DNA from 2 places in the Ornithinibacillus salinisoli genome. Region 1 is predicted to be linked to the other one. Evidence: riboswitches for the same ligand, from Rfam matches in the RefSeq annotation. Region 1 holds a riboswitch; the other holds the start of a gene.

Region 1 (7,593 bases):
TACAGGAGATCATTTCGACTATCTAATTTAATACTTGGCTCATAATAGGTATCACTATTTGTATTTGGTTTTTCAATCGTTCTTTCAGTATTCGTAATTAAATCAATATGGTATATCTTTACCCATTGGTCTTCGGTTGTATAATATAAATCTGTTCCATCTGTTTCGATTTCAAATGGATTTTGCTTCGTAGTTATATAAGTTACCTCTGAACCTAGTACTGGTTCTGTAACTGCTATCTTCGTACCGCCAAAAAGAGCAATATATAACTTACCATCTACAAGTTCTATGTCCGTTGGTATTGCACCGATAATCTTTCTTTCAACAACATTCATTGTTTCGGTATCAATAAAAATTAGTTCGTTGCTACTTTCAGAAATAGCATAGATGCGACTGTTCGTTTCATCTACTACCCAGTCGTCGATTTGTTGATTCAGATTAAGTTTATTGTTCTTTACATGTACTTCTACAGTAGGATCTGAATAGGTATCCATATTTATAGAAATTGCATGATCGCTAGCATTGTATACATATTTACGTTCTCCATCAGGTAAGATATGAGATACTTCCGCGGCAAAAGATCCTACCTTTTTAAACGTATCTCTATCATATATACTTTTGGTGGAAAACACATAATTTTCATCCACAGCAACAATATTTGCAGCTGTAAATTTATTATGTTCAGAACGGTAGTCCTCAGCATATACGCCATATATATCTTCTAAATTAGTAAGATTAATTTTATGGCCCGCATAAAAAATGTCCTGCCCATCAACAGCTAAATTCTTTTTCGGGTAAGAGAAACCATATTCTTCATTAAAAGTAGTTTTCGTTATAAGCGAGTAATCAATAGTAGAAATAGCTTTCATGTTTGAGCCAGAGCTACCTGATTCTGCAATAAGCAATGTATTCGTTTCATCTTCTAAATGTAAAACTGGGTTTGAAAATGACGAATACGTTTCCCCCTGTATAGTTACCTCTTCCTCAGAGTTTGTAGCGAAATTGTAATGATATAACCTTCCACCATTTGTATAAAAAACTTTATCACTACCAACTGAGATTTGATCCGGGTTATTTAGTGTCGTATGCTCTTTAATTTCCTTTGATTCACGATCAACTACTCTAATCTGTGAGAAATCAGGTAAGGAAATATATAGTTGATCATCTTGGAGGTCGATATCCATCGGATTTTTCCCAATATGTACAGTATCCATAATTTCAAAAGAATCTAATGATATATAATGCAAATTCCCATTAGCTGTTACAGCATTAATTGTATTGTTCTCTTTGTCGATTAACCAATCAACTAAAGAATCTTCTCCCAAGGAAATAACATTCTCTTCATTTGCATATGTTCTGTTTGAAAGTGGTTCGGTAATTACCATTGATAGTAAAAGTGTTGTAATAATAAAAATGAAAATGCCTTTTCTCATCAAATCCCCCTAAATGTTGTTATTTCTAAATGGAAGTTATTTTATATCGCTTTTTGTTTGATCCGGACCCTCCTTTTTTTCTGCAATATAAAGTCAATATTTTAGTTGTCCAAAGAATTTAAAATATTGCACTATTGATATATCGACCAAAAACAATCTTTTTTTAGGTAAAATGACTCATTTGGTGAATTATAACTAGATATATAGACCTATTAAAAAGGTATATATACCTACAAAAAGAAGGCTCTCCCTTGGGAAAACCTTCCTTGTTTACTTCTATTCTTCTATCTCTTTTTTCCTTCTACGAATCAAGCTTCCCAGCATACTAAGAACTGGCCGCTTCCCTCCTAACACAAGTCCAGCAATTTCTGCAAGGATGTGAAGTAACATTAGAAGGATGAACATAAAGATTAGGTTCGTTGTAATTGAGGCATTTGATAGTAGAATGGCTAGCACGCCAAACAACGCGCTTATTCCATACAAGATCAAAACCGTTTTGCGATGGCTATAACCTGCCGCGAGTATCTGGTAATGAATATGCTTTTGATCCCCCATCATGATGTTTTCCTTTTTCAATGCACGGCGTATTATCGAGAAAAGTGTATCAAAAATTGGGACCGCCAGCACGATTATCGGAAGTACAAAACTGAATAAGGCAATATTTTTAAATAAACCTAAAATGGATACTACTGCGATCATATAACCCAAAAAATTAGATCCCGTATCACCCATATAAATTTTTGCTGGATAAAAGTTATGATACAAAAATCCGAGATTCGCTCCGATTAAGACAATACAAAAATATGCTACGAGTAGTTGTGTATCAATAATAGCCATGATAAACAGACTTGTTAATGCAATCGTTGTTACCCCTGTTGCAAGACCATCCAATCCGTCAATAAGATTGATCGCATTGGTAATCCCGACGATCCATAGAACCGTAATTAATACACTAAAAAATCCTAAATCAACAATGCCAAAAAGTGGGATCGTGATCCGCTCAATAATTAGTCCACCTGATATAAGAAACGAAGCGGCTATTAGCTGGCCAGTTAGTTTTGCTACAGGACGTAATGTGAATCGGTCATCTAATGCCCCTGTAATGATGATGATAACAGCACCAACAACGATTTCAGGTAAATGTTCATGATGTGGTTGTAGGTAGATGGCTCCTAAAAAGGCTCCAAGGAAAATAGCCAAACCACCTAATCTAGGTGTCACCTTTGTATGTATTTTTCGTTGGTTAGGGAAGTCAACTGTCCCAACCTTCATCGATAATTTTTTAACTGGATACGTAAGTAACCATGATGAAATAAGTGCGATAAAAAAAGCGATTATGAAATCGACGTATGGCAGCATAATATTCTCCTATAATTAAGATAGATTGCGTATGATAGTATTCTTGCCTAAATTATAGCTACTGATAATCATACTTGCAAATTTGATCAAATTAACGTCAATGTATTTTTACAATTGAGATAATTGGAATGATGTGGTAATATTAGCGCGAACTTATTAATTTCTTATAGGAGTGTTGTTATGAGTCCTTATGTATTTGTATTAGCAGCGATTTTGGCCGTAGTGCCGATGCTCATTGTCTTTAAAATTAATATGGAAAAATTAAAGGAAAATCCGGACCAATCTGGAAAGTTACAACAAAATTTTTTCATCGGAGCAGCACTAAGCGAAACAGTTCCTCTCATTCTCATTATTTTTGGAATCGCCAATATGGAAGAAGTTGCATCGATTGAAGAATTATTTATCCCTGGGATCATTGTCATTTTAACAATGGTTATTGGAACCTTTTTTGTATTTTTACAACGATCTGTTGGAGTTCCAGAGGAGTCTAAACAACTTGTTACGACATTTGCTATGGTTGGGGTAGCACTTGTTAATGCGATTCCTATTATCGCTCTCGTCTCACTATTTATGATGACACCCGCATAAATTAAGTCGTTAAAAATTTTCTGTGCGCCTACACGTGTGTAGGGCACTTTTTTTGTATTGCTTTCATAAAGTACTATTTCCTACTATAATATGATAAGAAATTGGCGTTTTGAAAGTTGGTAGAGATTTGGATAATCACAGTAAAATTACAAAGGTTTGTATGTTGGCAGGAAAAATAATGTTGGAGTGTAGCGCCGAAACTTATCGTGTGGAAGATACGATGGATCGGATAGCAAGGGCTTTTGATATCGCAAATCCACAAAGCTATGCAACACCAACCGGGATTAATTTTTCCGTTGATCGGGCTGAGGCTGCTAACTTCATGCGGATTGCCAAGCGTACGACAGATTTATATAAAATAGCCGAAGTTAATCGGATTTCTCGCATGATCACAGCTAATGAACTCACGTTGGATGAGGCACTGGAATCCTTGAAGCGATTAGAATCCAAGAGCCTTTTCTACTCTCACAAGATACAAATTCTTGCTGCTGCACTAGTGAGTGGCTGCTTTACCATCATGTTTGGCGGCACATGGACAGACTTCCTTCCCGCTTTTATTGCAGGAGGATTAGGATTTGCTGGGATGTTAGGGGTTGAAAGGTTCGTGGAAATCCGCTTCATAGCAGAGTTCTTTGCATCCTTAATCATTGGGTTGACGGCATGGGTATTTATTACAACCGGATTAGGAATGGAACTGGATAAAATAATTATTGGGGCCGTCATGCCATTAGTTCCAGGTTTACATATCACGAATGCGGTCCGCGACTTAATGGCAGGCCACCTCGTTGCAGGCGTCTCCAAAGGAGTCGAAGCAATACTCACCGCATTCGCCATCGGAGCAGGCATCGCCGCCATCCTCGCCTTCGCCTAGTAATGTCGAAAAATGTCGGTGCCTGTCACCTGTCGAATTTTGTCGGTGACAGGCACTTTATAAGTTAGGAGTTTTGGGTTATGGTTATTGTTGCGCAGTTGGTTACTAGTTTTATTGCTGCGGCTGGTTTTGGTGTTCTTTTTAATGCTCCTCGAAGGGCTCTTATTCAATGTGGATTTGTTGGTATGGCTGGTTGGATTTTGTATTTTGTTCTCGTACAAAATGGTATGGATGCTGTTCCAGCAACTGTTTTCGGTGCCATGTTAGTAGCCGTTTTCAGTCATATATTAGCACGGATTTATAAAACACCTATTATCGTATTTAATGTTTCTGGGATCATTCCTCTTGTTCCAGGCGGAATTGCATACGAAGCAATGCGTAATTTCGTGGAAAATGATTATTACAATGCGATTCAATATTCTGCCAAAGTTATGCTGCTAGCTGGAGGTATAGCGATTGGTTTAATGTTCTCGGAGGTTGCTAATCAAATCATTCGAAAACTAGTTACTAAAAAATCGCGTGCTTGACTTTTATAAATTATTTCACCAGTTCATTCTTTTTTATCCGCTATAATTTAGTGCGAATTACCTACCATAAATAGGTAATTTTGTCTAAAAGTGACGAAATATATTGAAAATATCGTTCAAAAGTTATATTATTTAGATAACATTAATATATGTAAAAGGCAAACTTATTGAAAAATAAGGACGCAAAGTTACGAGTCTAAGGTCATCAGACTAAGATCGTCGGACCGCCACAGGGATTGGGTAAAAAAGTATTGCAAATCTTGAAGACATCTTTATCCACCATATTTAGAGGTGGATTTTTTTATACCTGATTTGGGAATGCCCCTTTTACATAAGATTTTTTTCTATATGAAAGGTGGATGTTCTATTGACAGTATTGTTTGGTACAATCGAGTACTTCGAAAGAGAACTATTAGTAGCTGCTAAGAATCGACCGAAAAAATTATCAGAAATAGATCAAATTAAATCATTTTACTCATTATTAGAGAATGAAATTTCATATGATTATATATGTGATGATTCATTCCGAAAAGACTGTTTACAAAACCTTACAACTGCATATGAGAAAATCATCAGTCAAAAAACAGCTCGACAAGTAAAGATATCGTTATCTTAAAAGGAGGCTAATGATGAATAAAGAAAATAGTTTATCATCAGAAATGGAAAAAGCAGGTATAGGAGATGTAATTCTTTTTGATCGAAGAGATAATCTGTGCGAAGGAACAGTTTTTCTTGTAAGGGATAATAGTGTATTAGTTGAAATATCTAGGGAAGCTGCCAAGATATTAGGGTATGAAATGCCAAACACAGTTGTTAGACATGGGAACTATACAATTAAAGCAAGTTGTTAACGTAAAAAAGGAGTTCTGTCCTCATTGGACAGAACTCCTTTTATGATTATACTTACTTCACTAATTCTTTTAGTTGTTTTCCTGGCTTGAATGCAGGAACTTTGCTAGCAGCAATTTGGATTTCTTCCCCAGTTTGAGGATTTCTTCCAGTACGAGCTGCGCGGTCACGTACTTCAAAGTTTCCGAAACCGATTAATTGTACTTTGTCTCCACTTTTTAATGAGTCAGAGATAGATTCAAATACTGCGTCTACAGCTTTTGTTGCATCCTTCTTTGAAAGTTCACTTTTCTCTGCTACTGCATTTACTAATTCTGTTTTATTCATTTCTATCAACCTTTCCTATTTCTTATTTATATCTCTATTTTACTATATCGGTAATATTTAGCAAACATTAATAGCCAAATCCAACTATATTACATGTTTTTCGTCCATTTTATAGTAAATGAATAGAGATTTGGACGGAAATAGCTTTTTTTAGTAGTATTAGTATATTATTCCGATTATTTTTTCTAACCTAAGGGAGGTGCGGACATGGGATACGTTATTTCATAAAATAACATCCATTTGAAAGTGTTTGTGGACATGAAGTACGTTAATTGCACCAATTAGGACGAGAATACCTGTATTTTCAGTTAATAAAGGAACAGATGTCCTCCTAGACTCTCAAAAGCATAATCTGTCACAAATAAGAGAACAATTGTCCGCTTGATTACTATACCAAAAAATCCCACTACACTAACCATAAGCTAACCAATAAATGAAGATAAAACACAATCAGAGCACATTACCACACACATAAGAAAAAGCCCCCAAAGGAGCTTTTCCCACAAAAATTATGCTTCTTTTTTCTTTCGTCGGACAATTTTACCTGTTAGATCATCGAACAAGGTATATACGACCGGAATCAATACCAGTGTAAATATACTTGAAACACTTAAACCAAAGATAATCGTAACAGCTAATGGTTGCTGCATTTCCGCACCTTCTCCTAACGCAAGACCTAGCGGTATCATCGCTAGGATCGTTGTTAATGTCGTCATAAGGATAGGACGTAATCTGCTCTTTCCGGCTTCAATAATTGCCTCAAATCGGTCCATACCTCTCCTCCGTAAAATATTGATGTAATCAACAAGTACGATCGAGTTGTTCACAACTATTCCGGCGAGCATAATGATTCCGATAAAACCTGGGATACTTAACGGTAATCCAGTAACAAACAATCCACCCATAACACCAACAACAGTTGCTGGAAGAGAGAACATAATAATAAACGGGAATAGGAAGTTCTCAAATTGAATTGCCATTACCGCATACACTAAAAAAATGGAGAAGACAAGGGCTAGCGCTAAATCAGTAAATGATTCCGTCATGTCTTCCGCTTGCCCACCTAACGAGTAAGAGTAATTTTCAGGAATAGACATACTCGCTAATCTATCTTCTATATCTGATACGACACTTGCTAAGTCACGATCCACAACATCACTCGTTATATTCATTTGTGGTTGTTGATTTTGTCGTAATAACGAAACAGGTCCTTGCATTTCCTGAAAATCAGAAACCTCTTCTAAAGGTATCACTGCTCCAGTTGGTGTTGTCACTTTCAAATCCTGTAAATCGCTGATAGTACTACGCTGATCTTCGGGATATAGAAGTGTGACATCCATTTCATGTCCTTCCTCACGATATTGAGTTGCTAGTTGCCCCGTAAATTGGAGGCTAATTTGTCCCAATATCTGATCTTGAGTTAATCCGTACATAGCCGCTTTTTCATTATTTATTTCAATGTTCATTTGCGGCACACCTTCTGATGCCGCTGTAGTAGGATTATACACACCATTCACCGCTTGTATTTCAGAAACAACTTCCTCAGCTAAGTCACTTAATACCTCGTGCTCCGGACCATTCAATTGGATTTGAATAGGATCTCCCATGCCCATGCCTGCATCGGATGCACTTACAGTTA
Region 2 (7,593 bases), on a different contig from region 1:
CTGCTTCATCTTCTTCTGGAAGATCATTTTCTTCAATTGGGGTCTCCTCGTCTTCGAAGATGCTACCTCCATCAGAAAATTCACTATTAAATATTTGGGCAAGCTCTTTATACTTTTGCGTATCAACCTCACTCATTGAGAATAAAACGATGAATAAAGCAAGTAGCAGTGTTAACATATCTGCATATGGAAGAAGCCAGGACTCATCTACATGGTTATCGTCCTTGTTTCTCTTCTTACGCATGAGCTTCCTCCTCTTCAAAAGCAATCTTTTCCTTAGTGGATAGATAAGACCCTAGTTTATCTTTTACGATCTGTGGTGAATCCCCATTAGTAATAGATACTATTCCCTCAATGATTATCTCTTTGATATGAACCTCATGCTGTGATTTTCTTTTTAATTTATTTGCAAAAGGATGCCACAAAACATAACCTGAAAATATTCCAAACAATGTTGCAATAAAGGCTGCTGAGATTGCATGACCTAACTTTTCCATATCTTCCATATTTCCTAACGCAGCAATTAATCCTACAACTGCCCCTAACACTCCTAGTGTCGGTGCATATGTACCCGCTTGTGTAAATACAGCAGATCCTTCTTGGTGTCTTTTCTCCATCGCATCAACTTTCTCCATCATTACATCCCGAATAAAATCAGGTGTTTGACCATCAACCGCTAACTGTAAACCCGAAACAAGGAAAGGATCCTTCATCTCACCTATTTGTTTTTCCAACATCAAAATCCCCTCTTTACGAGTTTGATCTGCCATATCGGAAAACATATGAATTAATTCTTTGATATCTGTTTGCTTATCTTCCATAAAGATGATTTTGAACCAAGCAGGCAATTTTTTAAGGGTTCTCATTGGAAAAGCGATACATATTGATGCGGCAGTCCCTATAAAAATAATTAATAATGCTGCAGGATTTATTAAAGCACTAACAGGAACTCCCTTCATAACCATTCCTACTCCTATTGCAAAAACCCCAAGAAAAATTCCTATAATTGATGTTTTATCCATTTTCTGTATACCTCCAATTAGGTGAAAGAGTAGTTAAAAACTATCCATTTCAACCAACTATGAATCTTACATATCACGTATGCTATATCGTTATATTTTCCTATAAATACTAGCAACCTATTTTGTAGCGAAATATAGATCTTTTTTACTATTTATTTATTCAATGCCAACTTGTTATTTCAATAAACGAAAACAGGAATAAATAGCTAGTTACCATATCTCATGTAATCATTTATAGGATCTTTTTACTATAAAATAGGATACTTAGTATATCGTACAGTTTTCTTGTAATATGTAGTCTTTTAAGAAATTTAATTACTGGTAAATAAAAGCAGCTACATGAACCTGAGCTGCTTTTGGTCATTCAACTTTTAATATCTCTCATCATTACTTATAGTGTTACCCAATTATTTTTCACTGCTACTATTACTGCATTGGTTCGATCGGACACATGTAATTTCTTTAATATGGAGCTTACATGGTTGTTGACCGTGTTTGCAGAGATAAATAGGCTACTCGCTATACTTCCATTATTATGTCCTTTTACAATATGCTCTAGGACATTCCATTCTTGCTCCGTTAAAATACCGGAAGGACGAATTGGTTTTTTGTTTGTGATTTTCACATAATCACTTAGTAATGCAGATGCTAGCTGAGAATGGATGTATTGTGTTCCATTTAACATGGTTTTAATTGCGAAAATCAATTCACTGATTTCCATGCCATTGTAGAAGTAACCATGTAAACCTAGCTTAAAAAGATCTGATAAACGATCACTTTCTAGTTCTGAAGACCACACCGCAATTTTAGTATGATGTTGTCCATATGTTTCAATCGCTTCTAAAATATCTATTCTAGTATTCATATCAAGAATCAATAAATCTACCTTTTGCTCATTATGCTGAAGTGAGCTAAATTCCACTGAATTGTATGCGGTTAGCTTGTGTTGAGGAAGCATTTCCTGTAATTTTTCTATGATGACGTCTCTTACTAAATCTTTTTCCTTAATCATTAAAATATTTCCCATAGCCATCGACTCCTATTTTTATTAGTAGTAAAGGATTTTGACCAATAAAAAAGGCTATTCCTAAAAAAGAACAGCCAAAAATAAGATTTATTTAACTTAAATCCATCTTGGCAACCAGGCGATCATAGTCATAAGTCATAAGACCTTAGACCCTAGGCTTTGCGTCCTATCTTTTCAGATAGTTTGCCTTTTTCTATTGGAAGTATAGAACTATACTAGTAATTAATAACTATTAGTAATGGTATCGGAATTTGTCGAATATGGCAAGAAAATTTTTGTTTTTAGAGGTTGGGAAATTTTGATAGTAAAATTGACCTATACTTGGACTAGATGATTTCTAGTTCTATATCGAATTATCCTATAATTTCCCAACTTCACACACAAGCATTTTGTACCGATAAAATTATTAATATATACTTAATTAATATCACTGTATATTTGAAAGGATTATGATACATGTCAAAAATATTAGTAACTGGTTCTGAAGGGTTTATTGGATCGCACCTAACGGAAAAATTAATTAAAGACGGGCACTCGGTGAAGGCGTTTGTTTACTATAATTCATTTAATTCATGGGGATGGCTTGAAACACTTCCTAAAGATATTCTAAAAGAAATTGAAGTATTCAATGGAGACATTAGAGATCCTAATGGTGTTAAGGAAGCCATGAAAGGTATTGATGAAGTACATCATTTAGCAGCACTGATAGGAATCCCTTTTAGCTACCACTCACCCGATTCATATGTGGATACTAATATAAAAGGGACTTTAAATGTCCTACAGGCTGCCCGAGATTTAAAAACTAAGAGAATTTTAGTCACTTCCACCTCCGAAGTATATGGCTCTGCAAAATATGTACCAATAGACGAAAACCATTCATTTCAAGGCCAATCACCTTATTCCGCTTCAAAAATCGGGGCGGATCGGATCGCAGAATCATTTTATCGTAGCTTCAATAGTCCATTAACAATAGTAAGACCATTTAACACTTATGGACCTAGGCAATCTGCAAGAGCCGTAATACCAACGATTATTTCACAGCTTCTAGCCGGTAAAAACGAAATTAAATTGGGATCCTTATCACCAACAAGGGATTTTAACTATGTAAAAGATACTGTGCAAGGGTTTATTGAAATAGCTAAATGTGAAAACACAATAGGCGAAGAGATTAACATTGCAACACAGAAAGAAATATCAATCAAGGAATTAGCAGAAGAACTAATTAAGCAGATAAACCCAAACGCTATAATTATAAATGAAGAACAACGCAATAGACCTGAGAAAAGTGAAGTAAACCGTCTTCTTGGTTCTAATGAAAAAATAAAAATGCTAACTAATTGGAAACCTCATTACACGTTAGAATCAGGACTTGCAGAAACAATAGACTGGCTAAAAAATAACTTAGATAAATATAAAACTGACATTTTTAATATATAAGGGAGAATTAATATGATTCCTCTATCTGTACCAAATTTAAAAGGAAATGAATTAAAATATGTAACGGAAGCTATTGAAGCTGAATGGATTTCAACTGGTGGAAGCTTTATCGATAAGTTTGAAACTGATATAGCAAATTACCTTAAAGTCAGCAAAGCAGTTGCATGTCAAAGTGGAACAGCGGGATTACATTTAGCACTACATTTAGCCGGAGTTGGAAATGGCAACGAGGTTATAGTTCCTACTTTAACGTTTATTGCTGCAGTTAACCCTACTAAATACGTAGGTGCAGAACCAATTTTTATGGATTGTGATCATACATTAAATCTCGATGTAAATAAGTTGGAAGAATTTTGTCAAACGGAATGTAAGCTAACAAGTCATGGATTAGTTAATAAAAGAACTGATAAGGTCATTAAAGCCCTCGTTATCGTCCATGTATTTGGGAATATGGCTAACATGGAAAAAATAATGGAGATTGCAGCTAAGTTTAATCTTACAGTAATTGAAGATGCAACCGAAGCATTAGGGACATATTGTAAGTCTGGAAAATTTAAAGGGAAATATGCTGGAACAATTGGCGATTTTGGTGTTTACTCTTTTAATGGAAATAAGATTATCACATCTGGTGGCGGAGGAATGCTTATAGCTAAGGATAATCCATTAGCAGAAAAGGCTAAATATCTGTCAACGCAAGCAAAAGATGACCAACTCTACTATATTCACAATGAAATTGGATATAATTATCGAATGACAAATTTACAGGCTGCTATCGGTGTAGCACAACTCGAGCAGTTAGAAAATTTTATAACAATAAAAAAAACAAATTACCATTATTATTTGGAGAAATTATCTGATATTCGGGGGTTAACTCTTCTTGAGTTTAACAAGGAGACAAGGCCAAATTACTGGTTTTATTCCTTATCTATAAATAAAAAGTTATTCGGCTTAGATCGTGTTCAAGTATTAAGTAAATTAAATGAACATGGCATTCAAACTAGGCCAATTTGGGGATTAATTCATGAACAAAAACCTTATTTACAAAACCAAACATATAAAATAGAAAACGCACCTATGTTAATCAGCGAAATATTAAATATACCATGTAGTTCAAACCTAGAGCTCGAAGAAGTTAATAGTGTTATAGACCTTTTAACTAAAATGAAGTAACAAAATGAAAGAGGAGATTACTTATGATCTTACAGGACCTTTTTATAGATGAAGAATTTACAATAAGTGAAGCAATAAAAAAACTTGATATAACAGCAAAAAAAATTCTACTTGTTACGGAAGAATCTAAGTTAATAGGTATAATAACAGATGGTGATATAAGAAGGTGGCTGCTTAAAAATGGAGATTTAAATAAGACAGTTCGTTTAATCATGAATAAATCCCCTATCTATATATATGATCATGAAAAAGCTAAGGCTAGAGACATTTTACAAAGAGAGATGATTGAAGCAATTCCAGTTCTTAACTTTAATAATGATGTAATAGATATAATATTTTGGAATGACAGAATCAAAACAAAGCTGAACCACTATCATATACTAAATAATCCTGTTGTTATAATGGCTGGTGGAAAAGGTACTAGATTAGAACCATATACGAAAATTCTTCCTAAGCCTTTAATACCTATTGGTGATACTCCTATTGTCGAGAGAATTATCAACCGCTTTGTAGAATATGGATGTACCAATTACTATATGACAACAAATTATAAAAAGAATATGATTAAGGCCTACTTTAATGATCTGGATAAAAATTATACTATAGATTATATTGATGAAGAGAAACCACTAGGTACAGCTGGGAGTCTATACCTAATGAAAGATAAATTGCAAAAAACCTTCTTTGTCAGTAATTGCGATATATTAATTGATGGTAACTACTCTGATATGTTGAAATATCATTATGATAACAAAAATAAAATTACACTAATTACTTCTTTAAAACATTATACAATTCCCTATGGTGTCATTAAACTTAATGAAGCTAGTAGTGTGAAAGAGATGATAGAAAAACCAGAGTATGCCTATTTAGTAAATACAGGTATGTATATTCTAGAGCCTGAATGCATAAATGACATTCCTGAAAATACCTTTTACCATATAACAGAGTTAATTAATCAATATATTGAAAAAAACGAAAAAATAGGCGTTTATCCCATTAATGAAAATGATTGGCTCGATATGGGGCAGTTTAAAGAGATGGAGAATATGTTAGAGAAGCTTGGTGTTAACTAAATGAAAGATATTTTATTACTTGGCGGTGGCGGGCATTGTAGTAGTGTTATTGATACACTTGCAAGTCAAGAAAATTATAAAATTATAGGAATTATCGATACGATTGATAAAGTTGGGTCAACAGTCAATAATTACGAAATAATAGGTGTAGATGATGATTTACCTTATTATTTTCAACAAGGAATAGAATACGCCTTCCTATCAGTTGGGAGTATAGGGGATATGGCACTTAGACAAAAACTGTATCAATTGGCAGTTAAGATTGGATATAAATTTCCAATCATCATCGATCATACGGCTATCATCTCAGAAAATGTCAATATATCAAACGGAACTTTTATTGGTAAAGCCGCTATTATAAACACTAACGTAATTATAAGTAGTAACTCTATCATAAATACTGGTGCCATTATTGAACATGATTGTAGTGTAGGGGAATTTTGTCATATCGCACCTGGAACGACACTTAGTGGTTCAGTTCACGTAGGAGATTTCACACATATTGGGACTAATACAACGGTCATTCAAAATATTAATATTGGTAGGGAAACAATAATTGGTGCCGGTAGTGTTGTTGTACAAGATATAGGAAATAATCAAAAAGCTTATGGAAATCCATGCAAGGTGGTGCAGCAATGAACAACGTATTTGTTATAGCAGAAGCAGGAGTTAATCATAACGGAAGTATTGATTTAGCAAAAAGATTAATTGATGAAGCAAGTAATGCTGGTGCAGATGCAGTAAAATTTCAAAGTTTTAAGGCAGAAAAGCTAGTTACAAAAAGTGCGCAAAAAGCTAAATATCAAAATGAAACAACTGGTTCTAGTGAGAGTCAATATGACATGATAAAAAAACTGGAATTAGATTATGAAAAGCATAATGAGTTGTTAGAACACAGTAATTCTAAAGGAATTATGTTTTTATCATCCCCATTTGATTTAGAAAGCATTGAACTACTTTATAACCTCGGGATCGAAATTTTCAAAATTCCTTCAGGTGAAATTAACAATGTTCCTTATTTGCGAAAGGTTGGACAGACCAAAAGAAAAGTCATTATCTCAACCGGTATGGCAACATTAGGAGAAATAGAAAACGCTATTAATATCCTTAAGAATTATGGAACTACAGACATAACTGTGCTTCACTGTAATACCGAATACCCTACACCGATGAAGGATGTTAATTTAACAGCCATGAACACAATTAAACATGGGCTTAAGGTGAATGTAGGTTACTCAGATCATACACTTGGTATAGAAGTACCAATAGCGGCCGTGGCATTGGGGGCAACTGTAATCGAAAAACATTTTACCCTTGATAAAGAAATGGATGGTCCCGATCATCGAGCAAGCCTAGAACCCAAGGAATTAAAGGCAATGATTACAGGAATAAGAAATATTGAAAAAGCGCTTGGCGATGGTATGAAAAAACCATCTGAATCTGAAATAAAAAATAAAGATATTGTTAGAAAAAGCATAGTAGCTGGGTGTGAAATTAAAAAAGGGCAATTATTCTCTGAAGCTAATCTAGATATAAAGCGACCTGGAAACGGTATATCTCCAATTAGTTGGGACGAAGTACTAGGAAAAACTGCAAAGAGAAACTTTTATGAAGATGAGTTGATAGAATTATGAAAAAGATATGTGTTATTACGGGAACAAGAGCTGAATATGGTCTATTAAAACCATTAATAAGCAAAATTAAAAATGATAATCAATTAGAATTAAAACTTATAGTTACTGGTATGCACCTGTCCCCTGAATTTGGATTAACTTACAAAGAAATAGAACACGATGATTTTATAATAGATGAAAAAATAGAAATCCTAATGAGTTCGGATTCTTCCATCGGGATAAATAAA

What was found. A riboswitch is a leader RNA that binds a small molecule or an ion and turns the genes downstream of it on or off. The one in region 1 is predicted to bind cyclic di-GMP.
Region 2: it holds a riboswitch for cyclic di-GMP, as region 1 does, so the genes downstream of both, ACFSTA_RS14745 (response regulator transcription factor) here and ACFSTA_RS09110 (hypothetical protein) in region 1, are expected to answer to the same signal.

Annotation. Positions count from the first base shown of each region.
Region 1 covers NZ_JBHUMI010000014.1:385,598-393,190, forward strand. The annotation lists gene ACFSTA_RS09085 (hypothetical protein) at 1-1,433, opposite strand, end outside; gene ACFSTA_RS09090 (glycosyltransferase family 4 protein) at 1,710-2,792, opposite strand; gene ACFSTA_RS09095 (hypothetical protein) at 2,973-3,380, shown strand; gene ACFSTA_RS09100 (threonine/serine exporter family protein) at 3,541-4,251, shown strand; gene ACFSTA_RS09105 (threonine/serine exporter family protein) at 4,332-4,778, shown strand; cyclic di-GMP riboswitch class I at 4,926-5,010, shown strand; gene ACFSTA_RS09110 (hypothetical protein) at 5,146-5,394, shown strand; gene ACFSTA_RS09115 (DUF2187 family protein) at 5,408-5,629, shown strand; gene ACFSTA_RS09120 (HU family DNA-binding protein) at 5,682-5,954, opposite strand; gene ACFSTA_RS09125 (efflux RND transporter permease subunit) at 6,464-7,593, opposite strand, start outside.
Region 2 covers NZ_JBHUMI010000017.1:155,179-162,771, reverse strand. The annotation lists gene motB (flagellar motor protein MotB) at 1-244, opposite strand, end outside; gene motA (flagellar motor stator protein MotA) at 237-1,022, opposite strand; gene ACFSTA_RS14745 (response regulator transcription factor) at 1,414-2,049, opposite strand; cyclic di-GMP riboswitch class I at 2,156-2,247, opposite strand; gene ACFSTA_RS14740 (NAD-dependent 4,6-dehydratase LegB) at 2,506-3,486, shown strand; gene ACFSTA_RS14735 (LegC family aminotransferase) at 3,499-4,656, shown strand; gene ACFSTA_RS14730 (nucleotidyltransferase family protein) at 4,680-5,732, shown strand; gene ACFSTA_RS14725 (acetyltransferase) at 5,733-6,371, shown strand; gene neuB (N-acetylneuraminate synthase) at 6,368-7,366, shown strand; gene neuC (UDP-N-acetylglucosamine 2-epimerase) at 7,363-7,593, shown strand, end outside.